One region of the Blautia aquisgranensis genome, then DNA from elsewhere that is predicted to be linked to it. Evidence: predicted binding sites of a transcription regulator. Region 1 holds the regulator's gene; each other region holds the start of a gene.
The links. The regulator HrcA, encoded in region 1, represses chaperone genes, less so after heat shock. The targets are predictions, from matches to a motif close to TGTTAGCACTCNNNNNNNNNGAGTGCTAACA.
Positions count from the first base shown of each region.

Region 1 (3,218 bases):
ATATCGAAATGCTTCGGTCCCTCAGCTGTAGCTGTGATGAACGGAAGGTTGATGTTTGTTGTTGTTGCGGAAGAAAGTTCTTTTTTCGCTTTCTCAGCTGCCTCTTTCAGTCTCTGAAGAGCCATCTTATCGTTGCTAAGATCTACACCCTCTGTTCTCTTGAACTCAGAAAGCATGTAGTCTGTGATCTTCTTATCAAAGTCATCACCACCAAGACGGTTGTTACCAGCTGTGGAAAGAACCTCGATAACGCCATCGCCGATCTCAATAACAGATACATCGAATGTACCACCACCAAGGTCGTATACCATGATCTTCTGCTCTTTCTCATTGTCAAGACCATATGCAAGAGCTGCTGCTGTAGGCTCGTTGATGATACGTTTTACATCAAGACCTGCGATCTTACCAGCATCTTTGGTTGCCTGACGCTGAGCATCGTTGAAGTAAGCTGGAACAGTGATAACTGCCTCTGTTACTTTCTCTCCAAGATATGCCTCTGCATCCTTTTTCAGTTTCTGAAGGATCATTGCGGAGATCTCCTGCGGAGAATATTTCTTCTCATCAATTGTTACACGATAATCTGTACCCATCTCTCTCTTGATGGAAGAGATTGTTCTGTCTGCGTTTGTAACAGCCTGACGTTTTGCAGGCTCACCTACAAGACGCTCTCCTGTTTTTGTGAATGCTACAACGGATGGTGTTGTTCTTGCGCCTTCTGTATTTGCGATAACCGTCGGCTGTCCACCTTCCATTACGGCTACACAGCTGTTTGTTGTACCTAAGTCAATACCAATAATCTTTCCCATGATTTTTTCCTCCTGTTTTAATCTGTATCTGTAAAATTACTGTCTGTCAATATTAGTTAGCTACCTTGACCATACTGTGGCGTACCACGAAATCCTTGTAGGTGTAACCCTTCTGGAATTCCTCCACCACGATATTCTCGCCAACCTCTTCATCCTCCACATGCATTACTGCGTTATGGAAATCCGGGTTGAACTCCTTACCAACTGCCTCGATAGGTTTCACACCCAGGTCATCCAGTGTGGTAGTCAGCTGCTTATAGATCATTTTCATTCCATCTGCAAAAGCATCGCCTTCCTGTGCCTGTGCAAGACCTCTTTCGAAGTTATCCACAACCGGCAGGATCTTTTCTACGATCTCTTTTGCTCCGATGATGTACATGCTGGATTTTTCTTTTTCTGTTCTTTTACGGAAATTATCAAATTCAGCCATTGTACGCTTCAGGCGATCGGTAAGTTCCTCCACCTTCTGCTCAGATTTATCTTTTTTCTTCTTTCCGAAGAAAGAAGTCTTTTTTTCTTCTTTTTTATCCTCTGGGGCAGCTTCTTCGCCTGGAGTCTTGGTTTCTTCCTCCGGCAGCTCTTCTCCCTCTGGTGTCAGGTTTTCTTCCTGATCTCCATCAGTTACGGGGATCTCTGTCTCCGCTTCCTGCTCTTCGGATTTCTTCTTTGTTTCCTCCGACACTTCTTTTCTACCGCCTTTCTAAGTTTTCTTCTTTTTCAGAACGTCATCCAGATGATTCTTCAGTTCCTTCAGACTGTCCACAACATTCTCATAATCCATTCGCTTCGGACCGATGATTCCGATGGTTCCGTACATTCCGTCACCCAGTTCATATCTGGCTGTCACAATGCTGCAGTCCTTCATGGTCTGTATCGGCATCTCATCACCGATGTAAACCTGAATTCCTGTATTCTCCTCGTCGGCCATCTGACCCTTCACAAGATCGGCAAGCTCATGTTTCTCCTCGAATGCGGAGATCAGCTCGGTTGCCTTATCCTTGTCGGCAAGCTCCGGATACTTGAAGATGTTGGTCGCGCCTGAAGTATAAATCTCCATGTCTTCTTCATCCACATGAATGGTTGCTGCCACTGCATCCAGAACAGTTGCTACCACACCACTGTGGCTGCCTGCCTGTTCCTTCAGTCTGGCGATCATTCCGAGGTTGATATCCTGGATGGGAATGCCATTCAGATTGGTATTCAGAAGAAGATTCAGTTTCAGGATCGTCTGATCATCCATCTCCTCATCCAGATTGATAATCTGGTTCCGCACGGTGTTGTTATCACTGACAACCACCGCTACAAGCTGAAGCTCGCTCATTCTGGACAGCTGGATGAATTTGATCTTGTTGCCGCTGTACTGCGGTACGGAAACCATTGTTGCATAATTGGTATTGGAGGCAAGCACCTTCGCCACCTTCTTAAGCACCTTATCCATCTTATCTGTCTTCTCAATGATCAGATCTCTCAGCTCTGCGACCTCTGCTTCCTTCTCCTTCATCAGCTCATCTACATATAATCGATAGCCCTTATCTGAAGGAATTCTTCCTGCGGAGGTATGAGGCTGGACGATATAGCCCATATCAGTCAGGTCTGACATTTCATTTCGGATCGTTGCGGAACTTACATTGAGATCCGCATACTTGGAAATGGTCCTGGAGCCAACCGGTTCTCCGGTCTCCATGTAGGTCTTGATGATTGCTTTTAAAATTTTTCTCTTGCGCTCATTCAACACCTCTTCCATGAGTCCATCTCCTTTCTCTTTTATCCTTCCTGACGGATGTTAAGTCTTGTTTTGTTATATCTGTTAGCACTCATTTTAGTGGAGTGCTAACATCTACAGTCTTTAAGATATCACCATGTAAAATATTTGTCAATATGTTTTGAAAAAAAGTTCTTATTTTTTCGCAACAAAAAAGCATCAGTACGATGCTTTTTTGTAATACTGGTCTATACAGTTCTGTGCCCCGGCGAAAAACTCCGTTTCTGTTTTCTGTCCCAGTACATATTCCTGAAATTCCGTTCCCATAGACGAAACAGCTTCTATGGAGTCAGCGCACAGTGGTCTTGCTTTCAGTTTATAATCTTTCAGATATTGCCGGATCATTTCAATTCCCTCCAAATCAAGGCTTTTATCCTCGATCACATCCAGTCTTGCCGAACACATTTTTGTCAGCTGTCCGTAATTTTTACTGGCCTCATATCCGGACACATACTGAAGGAACTTCAGAGCTGCTTCTTTATGATCAGAATTTTTATTCAGTACATACTGCCAGGTTGCGATATTGGTCACCTTCTCGTCAAATTCCGGAAATGGTGCCATATGGATCTTATCTTTTCTATACACGCCTGCATTCTGAAAGGTACTCAACGCACCGGTATACATGAACATACATCCATACTGGCCGTTTA
Region 1 is NZ_JBBMEJ010000012.1:25,975-29,192, reverse strand. Features, by position in the region: gene dnaK (molecular chaperone DnaK) at 1-806, opposite strand, end outside; gene grpE (nucleotide exchange factor GrpE) at 859-1,488, opposite strand; gene hrcA (heat-inducible transcriptional repressor HrcA) at 1,507-2,550, opposite strand; gene WMO28_RS10610 (ABC transporter substrate-binding protein) at 2,728-3,218, opposite strand, start outside.

Region 2 (3,218 bases), on a different contig from region 1:
TATTGAGCCAGAGCCTGGAAAAAGGCATGGAGCTTAAACTGAAGGAACTCAAGCCGGAACAGCATTTTACACAGCCGCCTGCACATTATACAGAGGCCTCTCTTGTAAAAACCATGGAGGAGCTGGGAATCGGACGACCAAGTACTTACGCACCGACGATCACAACCATCATCAGCAGACGTTACGTATCCAAGGAACAGAAGAATCTGTATGTCACCGAGCTTGGAGAGGTTGTCAATAACATCATGAAGCAGGCGTTTCCAAGTATCGTGGATGTAAACTTTACAGCAACCATGGAAGGACTTCTGGACTGTGTTGAGGCAGGTACGGTACAGTGGAAGACTGTTGTCAGAAACTTTTACCCGGATCTGAAGCATGATGTGGATGAGGCGGAGAAAGAACTGGAGAAAGTCGATATCCAGGATGAGGTCACAGATGTGGTCTGCGATAACTGCGGACGCAACATGGTCATCAAATACGGACCGCACGGAAGATTCCTTGCATGCCCTGGTTTTCCGGACTGCCGCAATACGAAACCATACTATGAAAAGATTGGTGTTTCATGTCCGAAGTGTGGCGGTGAAATTGTCATGAAAAAAACGAAAAAAGGCAGAAAATACTACGGATGTGAGAATAATCCGGAATGTGATTTCATGTCATGGCAGAAACCATCCGCTAAGAAATGTCCGAAATGTGGCAATTATATGCTCGAAAAGGGAAATAAGCTGGTTTGCAGCCAGGAAACCTGCGGATATGTGGAACAAAAGCCAAAAGATGAAGATTGATCGAATAAATGCTTTTCTACCAATTTTCAGAAAAGCCCGTTAAAAATGAAAAAAATATAAAAATGTCTTGTAAATTTCCAGAATAACGTGTAATATTAGACTAGAAAAACGATTTCTTTCAAGGTACGAAAGTGAAAGGAGGAAAAAATGAGCGTTCAGTTGCTAGATAAAACTAGAAAGATCAACAAGCTTCTGCATAACAGTAGTTCAAGCAAGGTAGTGTTTAACGACATTTGCCAGGTGCTCATGGAAACCTTAAGTTCCAATATCCTGGTACTCAGTAAGAAAGGTAAGGTTCTGGGAGTTAGTATTTGTCCGGGTGTGGATGAGATCACAGAATTGATCGACGATAAGATTGGCGGACACATCGATCCGTTATTGAACGAAAGATTTCTTGGCGTTCTTTCCACAAAGGAGAATGTTAATCTCCAGACACTTGGTTTCGAACATGTACCCGGAAACTATCAGGGAATCGTGAATCCAATCGATATTGCAGGTGAGAGACTGGGAACATTGTTCATGTACCGCAATGATCATCCTTATGATATTGAGGATATCATTGTCAGTGAATACGGCACAACAGTCGTAGGCCTGGAGATGATGCGTGCGGTTCATGATGAGAATGCCGAAGAAGACAGGAAACAGCAGATCGTGAAATCTGCATTCAGTACACTGTCCTTCTCAGAGCTTGAAGCAATCATTCACATTTTTGATGAGTTGGATGGAGATGAGGGAATCCTTGTTGCCAGCAAGATCGCTGACAGAGTCGGCATCACAAGATCTGTGATCGTAAATGCACTGCGTAAGTTCGAGAGTGCAGGCGTGATCGAATCCCGTTCTTCCGGAATGAAGGGAACCTACATCAAGGTTCTCAACGAAGTGATCTTTGACGAACTTGAGGAGATCAAAGCACAGAGAAATAAGAAGGCATAAGGTTAAATGTTTTGACCAGATAGAATGAAGCACGTGACGAAAGAGACTGCCCGTTATCACCGGGAGGTCTCTTTTTTTAACGGAATAAGGTAAGTACCGGCGGGCTGCGAAAAGCAATAAGCAGTGCTTAAGAAAAAAACAAAATAAATAATGAAATTAAGAAAATAAGAGAAAACAAGAGAATAAAAGAGAAAACAAGAGTATACATCAGAAAAACTATATATTAAAAGAGTTGCGAAAAAACGTGAAATTAACTAATATAGCCATAGTGATTAGCACTCGTAGAAAGTGAGTGCTAGCAAGCGAAAAATGGAACTTATAAAGGAGGAACATAGATCATGAAGTTAGTACCTTTAGGCGACAGAGTAGTATTAAAACAGGTTGAAGCAGAAGAGACAACAGCATCCGGAATCGTACTTCCGGGACAGGCACAGGAGAAACCACAGCAGGCAGAGGTTATCGCAGTTGGCCCTGGCGGAGTTGTAAACGGTAAAGAAGTTAAGATGGAAGTAGAAGTTGGAAACACTGTTATCTACTCCAAATATGCAGGAACAGAAGTTAAGATGGATGGAACAGATTACATCATCGTTAAACAGGAAGATATCCTTGCAATTATTAAATAATATAAACAGCTTATCGTATATAAATATAAACAGGAGGTCATTTGATCATGGCAAAAGAAATTAAATACGGCGCAGAAGCAAGAGCAGCACTTGAGGCTGGTGTAAACAAACTTGCCGATACAGTAAGAGTAACACTTGGACCGAAAGGAAGAAATGTAGTACTTGACAAATCTTTCGGTGCTCCGCTTATCACAAACGATGGTGTTTCCATTGCAAAAGAGATCGAGCTTGAGGACGGATTCGAGAATATGGGTGCTCAGATCATCAAAGAGGTTGCATCCAAGACAAACGATGTAGCTGGTGATGGTACTACAACAGCAACCGTACTTGCACAGGCAATGGTACATGAGGGAATGAAGAACCTGGCAGCAGGAGCGAACCCGATCATCCTCAGAAAAGGAATGAAAAAAGCAACAGATGTTGCAGTAGAAGCAATCAAGAACATGAGCCAGGCAATCAACGGAAAAGCTCAGATCGCTAATGTAGCCGCAATCTCTGCAAGTGATGAGCAGGTTGGACAGCTGGTTGCAGACGCTATGGAGAAGGTTTCCAAGGATGGTGTTATCACTGTTGAGGAGTCCAAGACCATGCATACAGAGCTTGACCTTGTTGAAGGTATGCAGTTTGACCGTGGATATATTTCCGCATACATGTCTACAGATATGGAGAAGATGGAGGCAACTCTTGATGATCCGTATATTCTGATCACAGATAAGAAGATCAGCAACATCCAGGAGATCCTTCCGCTTCTTGAGCAGGTTGTTCAGGCTGGTGCAAAGCTTCTCATCATTGCAGAAGATGTTGAGGGTGAGGCTCTCACAACCCTGATCGTTAACAAACTGAGAGGAACCTTCCAGGTAGTAGCTGTTAAAGCACC
Region 2 is NZ_JBBMEJ010000013.1:58,571-61,788, reverse strand. Features, by position in the region: gene topA (type I DNA topoisomerase) at 1-785, shown strand, start outside; gene codY (GTP-sensing pleiotropic transcriptional regulator CodY) at 933-1,718, shown strand; gene groES (co-chaperone GroES) at 2,057-2,341, shown strand; gene groL (chaperonin GroEL) at 2,389-3,218, shown strand, end outside.
Region 2: a site for HrcA is predicted at 1,989-2,019, ahead of groES (co-chaperone GroES). Genes of this name have one in related genera too.

Region 3 (3,218 bases), on a different contig from region 1:
CGGTATATGATCTTTCTATCAGTCCGGACAGCGTGGAATTCGGAACCTCCGCGGAAGGCTACAAAAATGCACCGGATGCTCAGACAGTGACAGTGACCAATACCGGAAATACTAATATCACACTGCAGCAGCCGGAAAGTAAATATTATACAGTTGGCAGTTTTTCTACAACAGAACTGGCAGCCGGGGCAAGTGCAACATTCAGCGTACAGCCGAAAAGTGGTCTCACAAAGGGTGAATATCTTGAGGATATTACAGTTGAGAACAGCGCAAATGTGGAACTGTATGTAAATGCACATTTCAGTGTTACTAAAAAGAACGATGATAATAATGACACGGCAGAGAATCTTACAGGGATTAAAAAGCCTTCGGATATCAAGGATCTTCCGAATGGAACAGAGAAATCTCAGAAAGCACTGAAACTTCCATCTACGGTAAAGATTACTACAACAAAAGGTGAGAAGGAAGCATCCGTGAAATGGGATGTAAAGGGCTGTTCTTACAATCCTTCTTCTTCAGACAGACAGACATTTAATGTAAAAGGTACTGTCACACTTCCGGATGGAGTGAAGAACCCGGATAAGATCAGTACAGTAATAGCAGTAAGTGTCACAGTAAATGGATATACAGGTTCGAAGGCTAAGGAATCTGATAACAAGATTACCGGTATTGATGCCAATGGCAAATATGACACTAATAGCAAGATCACATTTACAGCAGTTGGAGCAGGAATGAACAACGAGAGCCCGAAGAAGGGTGATACAAGATTCCTGCCTGCAAGTTGGAAGATCACAGAGACACGTACCTGGGATGCAGCTCCTTATACAGCAACTTTTCGTGTAAGTAAGCCTGGTCAGTATACACTGAAGGTTACTTTTACAGAGCAGAAATACGATGGATCGAAATGGTCTGACATTGGAAGTAGCACTGAAAGCCAGGTGACATTTACCGTATCCCAGGCAGCAGCGTTGACTGCAACGCCAAGTCCGGCAGTTACCGGAGCAAACAAGAAATCAGCAGTTCAGACAGGTGACAGCACTCCGATTATGACATTTGTGATCATTCTTGTGATCGCTGCTGTATGTATTGGAGGAGTTCTTGTATATCGCAAAAAGAAAAAATAATAAGTCAGGCAGAAGCCTGTATTGAACGGAAGGAGATCCTTGCATAGTTTGCGGGGATCTTTTTCTGTCTTTAGGAATATCTGGACAATATTGTTACTAGCACTCAAAATTGGTGAGTGCTAAATTTTTCTTGACTTTTGTTAAAAGTCGTATTAGTATATATTTATCGAAAAAAACAGAACCAATTTTCCGGTTTTTCCGGAACACAATAAATAAGAACAAAAGGAGAGTGACATACATGTCAGCAAAACATGGAAGTTTATCAATCAACAGTGAGAATATTTTTCCGATCATCAAGAAGTGGTTATATTCAGACCATGATATTTTTGTAAGAGAGATGATCTCCAACGGATGCGATGCCATCACGAAACTGAGAAAACTTGAGGTTATGGGAGACTACACATTCCCGGATGGTTATAAGCCGGCTGTCAATGTTGTTGTAGATCCGGATCAGAAGACCCTGAAGTTTATTGATAACGGTATCGGTATGACTGCTGATGAGGTAGAGGAATATATCACACAGATTGCTTTTTCCGGTGCTACCGAATTTCTTGAGAAATATAAAGATAAGACAACAGATGATCAGATGATCGGTCATTTCGGACTTGGTTTCTATTCCGCATTCATGGTTGCAGATGAGGTTCATATTGATACACTTTCTTATAAAGAAGGTTCTACACCGGTTCACTGGACCTGTGATGGTGGCACAGAGTATGAGATGGCTGATGGTAACAAGACAGTACCTGGAACAGAGATCACACTTTTCCTTAATGAGGAGAGCCTGGAATTTGCCAATGAGTACCGTATGCGTGAAGTAATCGAGAAGTACTGCTCTTTCATGCCGGTAAATATCTACCTTTCCAAAGCTAATGCAGAGCAGGAATATGAGACGATCGACGAGGCAGATCTCCGTGAGGATGATGTAGTAGTTGAACATATTCATGAGGAAGCCAAGACAGAGGAAAAAGAGAACGATAAGGGTGAGAAGGAAGTTGTTGAAGTTTCTCCTGCAAAAGATAAAGTAAAGATCAACAAGCGTCCGGTATCCTTAAGTGATACACAACCACTGTGGATGAAACATCCGAATGAATGCACAGATGATGAGTATAAGGAATTCTACCGTAAGGTATTTATGGATTACAAGGAGCCTCTGTTCTGGATTCATCTGAACATGGATTATCCGTTTAACCTGAAAGGTATCCTTTATTTCCCGAAGATCAGAACAGAGTATGATTCCATCGAGGGAACTATTAAACTTTACAATAATCAGGTATTTATCGCAGATAATATTAAAGAAGTCATTCCTGAATTTCTTCTCCTTCTGAAAGGTGTGATCGATTGTCCGGATCTGCCGCTGAACGTATCACGTTCCGCACTGCAGAATGATGGCTTTGTGAAAAAGATCTCCGAGTATATCACCAAGAAGGTTGCAGACAAGCTGACAGGAATGTGCAAGACAGACAGAGAATCCTATGAGAAATACTGGGATGATATCAGCCCGTTCATTAAGTTTGGATGCATCAAGGATGCAAAATTCGGCGAAAAGATGAATGATTACATTCTCTTTAAGAACCTGGATGGTAAATATCTTACTCTGAAAGACTGCATTGAGGAGAACAAGAAAGAAGAGTCCAAAGAAACAGAGGAAGAGAAGAAAACAGAAGAGAAGGCTTCTGAGGAGAACCAGAGCGAAGAACCGGAGAAGACAGTGATCTACTATGTAACCGATGAGGTTCAGCAGAGTCAGTACATCAACATGTTCCGCGAGGCCGGTAAAGATGCAGTGATCCTGAAACATGTGATCGATTCTCAGTTTATCTCTCACCTGGAGCAGCAGGATCAGGCAATTCAGTTCAAGAGAATTGATGCAGATCTGACAGAGGAGCTTCGTGAGGATGGAGAGACTGATGAGGCAACCGTAAAAACTCTTACAGATGTATTTCGCAAGAACCTCGGCAAAGATAAACTGGAAGTAAAAGTAGAGAAACTGAAAAACGAAGGCACTGCAGCAATGATCACTCTTCCGGAAGAGAGCCGTCGTATGCAGGACATGATGAAGATGTACAATATGTATGGAATGGATCCGAACATGTT
Region 3 is NZ_JBBMEJ010000005.1:158,460-161,677, forward strand. Features, by position in the region: gene WMO28_RS06100 (hypothetical protein) at 1-1,124, shown strand, start outside; gene htpG (molecular chaperone HtpG) at 1,363-3,218, shown strand, end outside.
Region 3: a site for HrcA is predicted at 1,219-1,249, ahead of htpG (molecular chaperone HtpG). Genes of this name have one in related genera too.

Region 4 (3,218 bases), on a different contig from region 1:
TTCCTTTCTACCTCATCCCTGATTTCAAAACATTATTTATTTTGATAGTTGATTCGTTCTCCTTGAATTACTGGATAACAAATCATTTTATCACTATCCAGATTTTCTACATGCATATCTACTGCACTGATCTGATGGTTTTCATAAGTATTGTAATAATAAATACCTTTTGTAACATTACAACACGACGTATACAATGTGATTTCATATTTTCCATCCGCTACTTCGCAACATCCTCGTTGCTGATCCACAGATCCGAGAATGTGAAAGAATTGGCTAACGCTTTCTTCCTCTGATTCACCTGAAATTGCATTTACCTTTGTAAAAGCTACACGTACAAAGCGTGAGGAAGATGAGAGATCTCCCGGAAGACCTAATCCTCCCATACCTCTACTATATGCATCAAGAGCCAAATTTTCGCAGAAAGTATTTCTGGGCTGTTTAGGAGATAAATACATATAATTATTTAGTTGAAACATCTGCTGTGGAAATGGCGGATTATTCGTAAGCACTCCTACTGGATTATCATAAATATGCAAACCATCTGACATAGATTCTACCGTAATTGACTCATTCTCATCAGAAATGATCCAGTGTAATTGTGCTAATGGCAATTGCTCGCTGAAAGGAGTATTAACAATATTAATTCGTTCAAGAAGCTCGCGAACTTCAACTAAAGAAGAACACTGACTTAAAATCCACGGAATAAATTCAAACTGTGCAATATTTTCCACATCTGGCTTAATCGCGGCATAAACAGCATTTCCGACAAAATTCAGTCCTGCCATTGCCACTCCTTTTTCATTCATAGCATCATAATACAAAGGATAATCCTCTGCAACATGAGCCATTCCAATAATTGCATAATGATTTTTCATATCGCCAACATGGCGAAAATTAAACGCATAATTACGTGGTGTAATTACTATCTGATCACCATAAGAGAATTCATAATCGAGGGTTCGTCCAAAGTAAAAATCTTTTGTTTTATAAGTCGCTGCTGTACACATGATCGTTTATCCTCCTAAATAGATTGAAATATGTCAATGAGTTTTTTTCTTAAACCATAGTATAGCACAATCTTTTATTTTGTTCCAACTTCATACATGATCATAACATGTAAACTTTAAACTATTTTCCTAGATTATTTCTCCATCAGTTTTTCAAACCAGGTATCCATAGCTAGGATGAATTGACCTACGTCTGGCAATTCTTGCAGCATTTCGTTTAGGGTTTTGTGCTTCACATATTTCTGCACATACACCCAACAGACAACGCTACTGGCTTCTGATACAATGTCAGCTATGGTTTTGCGCATAAGCTCTTCAAATTCAGCAATTTCTTCTTTCGGAACAACATCATATGTGGTGACAGTATGGAGCCTCTCTATCTGGATGGACAGATCATCTGGATTCATAAACAAGAAACTCTTGAAGAAGGAGAAATCGGTGTCTTTTTCCTCGATGGTGATGCTTATGTAAAGAAATATCATCAATCTGATTCCGGTATCCAACTTATTTCTCTAAATAAAAAATATGCTCCTATCCAAGTCACTTCCGGCTCCACCTTAAAAACTTTTGGAAAAGTAGTTGGCTAATTTTAAAAGGCTGATGCATTAACAGTAAACTTGCAGGGCGTCTTTTTTCACCATTTTGCATGGCTTATAGCGTTCACAAAACACATTCACAAGTTTCACAACATTCACAAAATCTTCACAAAAAATTAGCACTCACCTCTTGACAGTGCTAATAATGCGTGTTATATTACAGATAGAACAAAGGAAGAGAGATAAAAGAAAAGGTATTCCAGATGTTCGAAGAACTAGAAATGATAATACAGCAGACTGGATCGTGAAGATCTAGGGAGCTTTTGAAAGGAGATATGACTTATGTTAATGCCTAGTATTTTTGGAGAAAACTTATTTGATGATTTCTTTACACCATTCTATTATGATGACAAAGATGAGAAGAAAGCGGAAAAGAAGCTGTACGGAAGAAGAGCACAGAATCTCCTGAAGACAGATATTAAGGAAAAACCGGAAGGTTATGAACTGATTGTTGATGTTCCTGGCTTCAAGAAAGATGAAGTCAAAGTTGCATTGAAAGATGGTTACTTAACTGTCAGTGCAGCAAAAGGTCTGGATGAAGACGATGAAGATAAGAAGGGACACTACATCAGACGTGAACGTTACGCAGGAGCCTGCGAGCGAAGCTTTTATGTAGGCGAAGAAGTGACTCAGGAAGACATTAAAGGTGAATACAAACATGGTATCCTGAAACTGTTTGTTCCGAAGAAAGAAGCAAAACCAGTTTCCAATGATCCGAAATATATAACCATTGAATGATAATGATAACATCTGATTGATAAAAAGCTCGTGGTGTTGCCCGAAGATTTCGGGCAGTACCCTTTAAATATAATTGTAAGTAACAGTCGAAAGACTTGAATATAGATTTGTTTGTCATGAAAAGGAGAGATGACTTATGTTAATGCCTAGTATTTTTGGAGAAAACTTATTTGATGATGATTGGATGAATTTCCCGTTTAACGATGAGTTTTGGGGCAAGAAGAATCCGCTTTATGGTAAACATGCGCAGAACATGATGAAAACGGATATCCGTGAAACAGACGGTAGCTATGAACTGGATGTCAATCTTCCGGGATTTAAGAAAGACGAGATTCAGGTACAGCTGAAAGATGGTTATCTGGTACTTTCTGCTGCAAAGGGACTGGATAAAGATGAAAAAGATAAAGAAGGTAATTATATCAGGCGTGAACGCTATGCGGGCAGCATGTGCCGAAGCTTTTATGTAGGCGATGCAGTAAGCGAAGAAGACATTCATGCAAAATATGAAGATGGTATTCTGAAACTGTCCGTGCCAAAGAAAGCACCTGAGAAAATAGAAAAAGATGGTTATATTGCCATTGAAGGTTAAGGAAATCTCCTTATAGTCGGGCTGTCGCATCAATGATTAGGAAATCATAGGTGCGGCAGCATCTTTTTGCCGTTTTTAAGGCGAAATATTCTCTCCTTTCATTCTGTTTCTACAAGAAGGCGAACTTTAATAAACCTTTTCTGGAAAAAGGTTCGTTTTCAGGATTTACTTTTGACCTGTCAAAATCAGGCGGTTTGTTTGAGTGGAAATAAATGCCGCCCTGTCCTTCCTGCCTGAATCTTATGATGAAGCTTGTTTATGTTATACACGATCGCCAGCAAGATA
Region 4 is NZ_JBBMEJ010000029.1:13,318-16,535, reverse strand. Features, by position in the region: gene bsh (choloylglycine hydrolase) at 33-1,010, opposite strand; partial or broken gene WMO28_RS15825 (hypothetical protein) at 1,145-1,369, opposite strand; gene WMO28_RS17125 (S24 family peptidase) at 1,376-1,597, shown strand; gene WMO28_RS15820 (Hsp20/alpha crystallin family protein) at 1,889-2,344, shown strand; gene WMO28_RS15815 (Hsp20 family protein) at 2,481-2,933, shown strand.
Region 4: a site for HrcA is predicted at 1,721-1,751, ahead of WMO28_RS15820 (Hsp20/alpha crystallin family protein). Genes of this name have one in related genera too.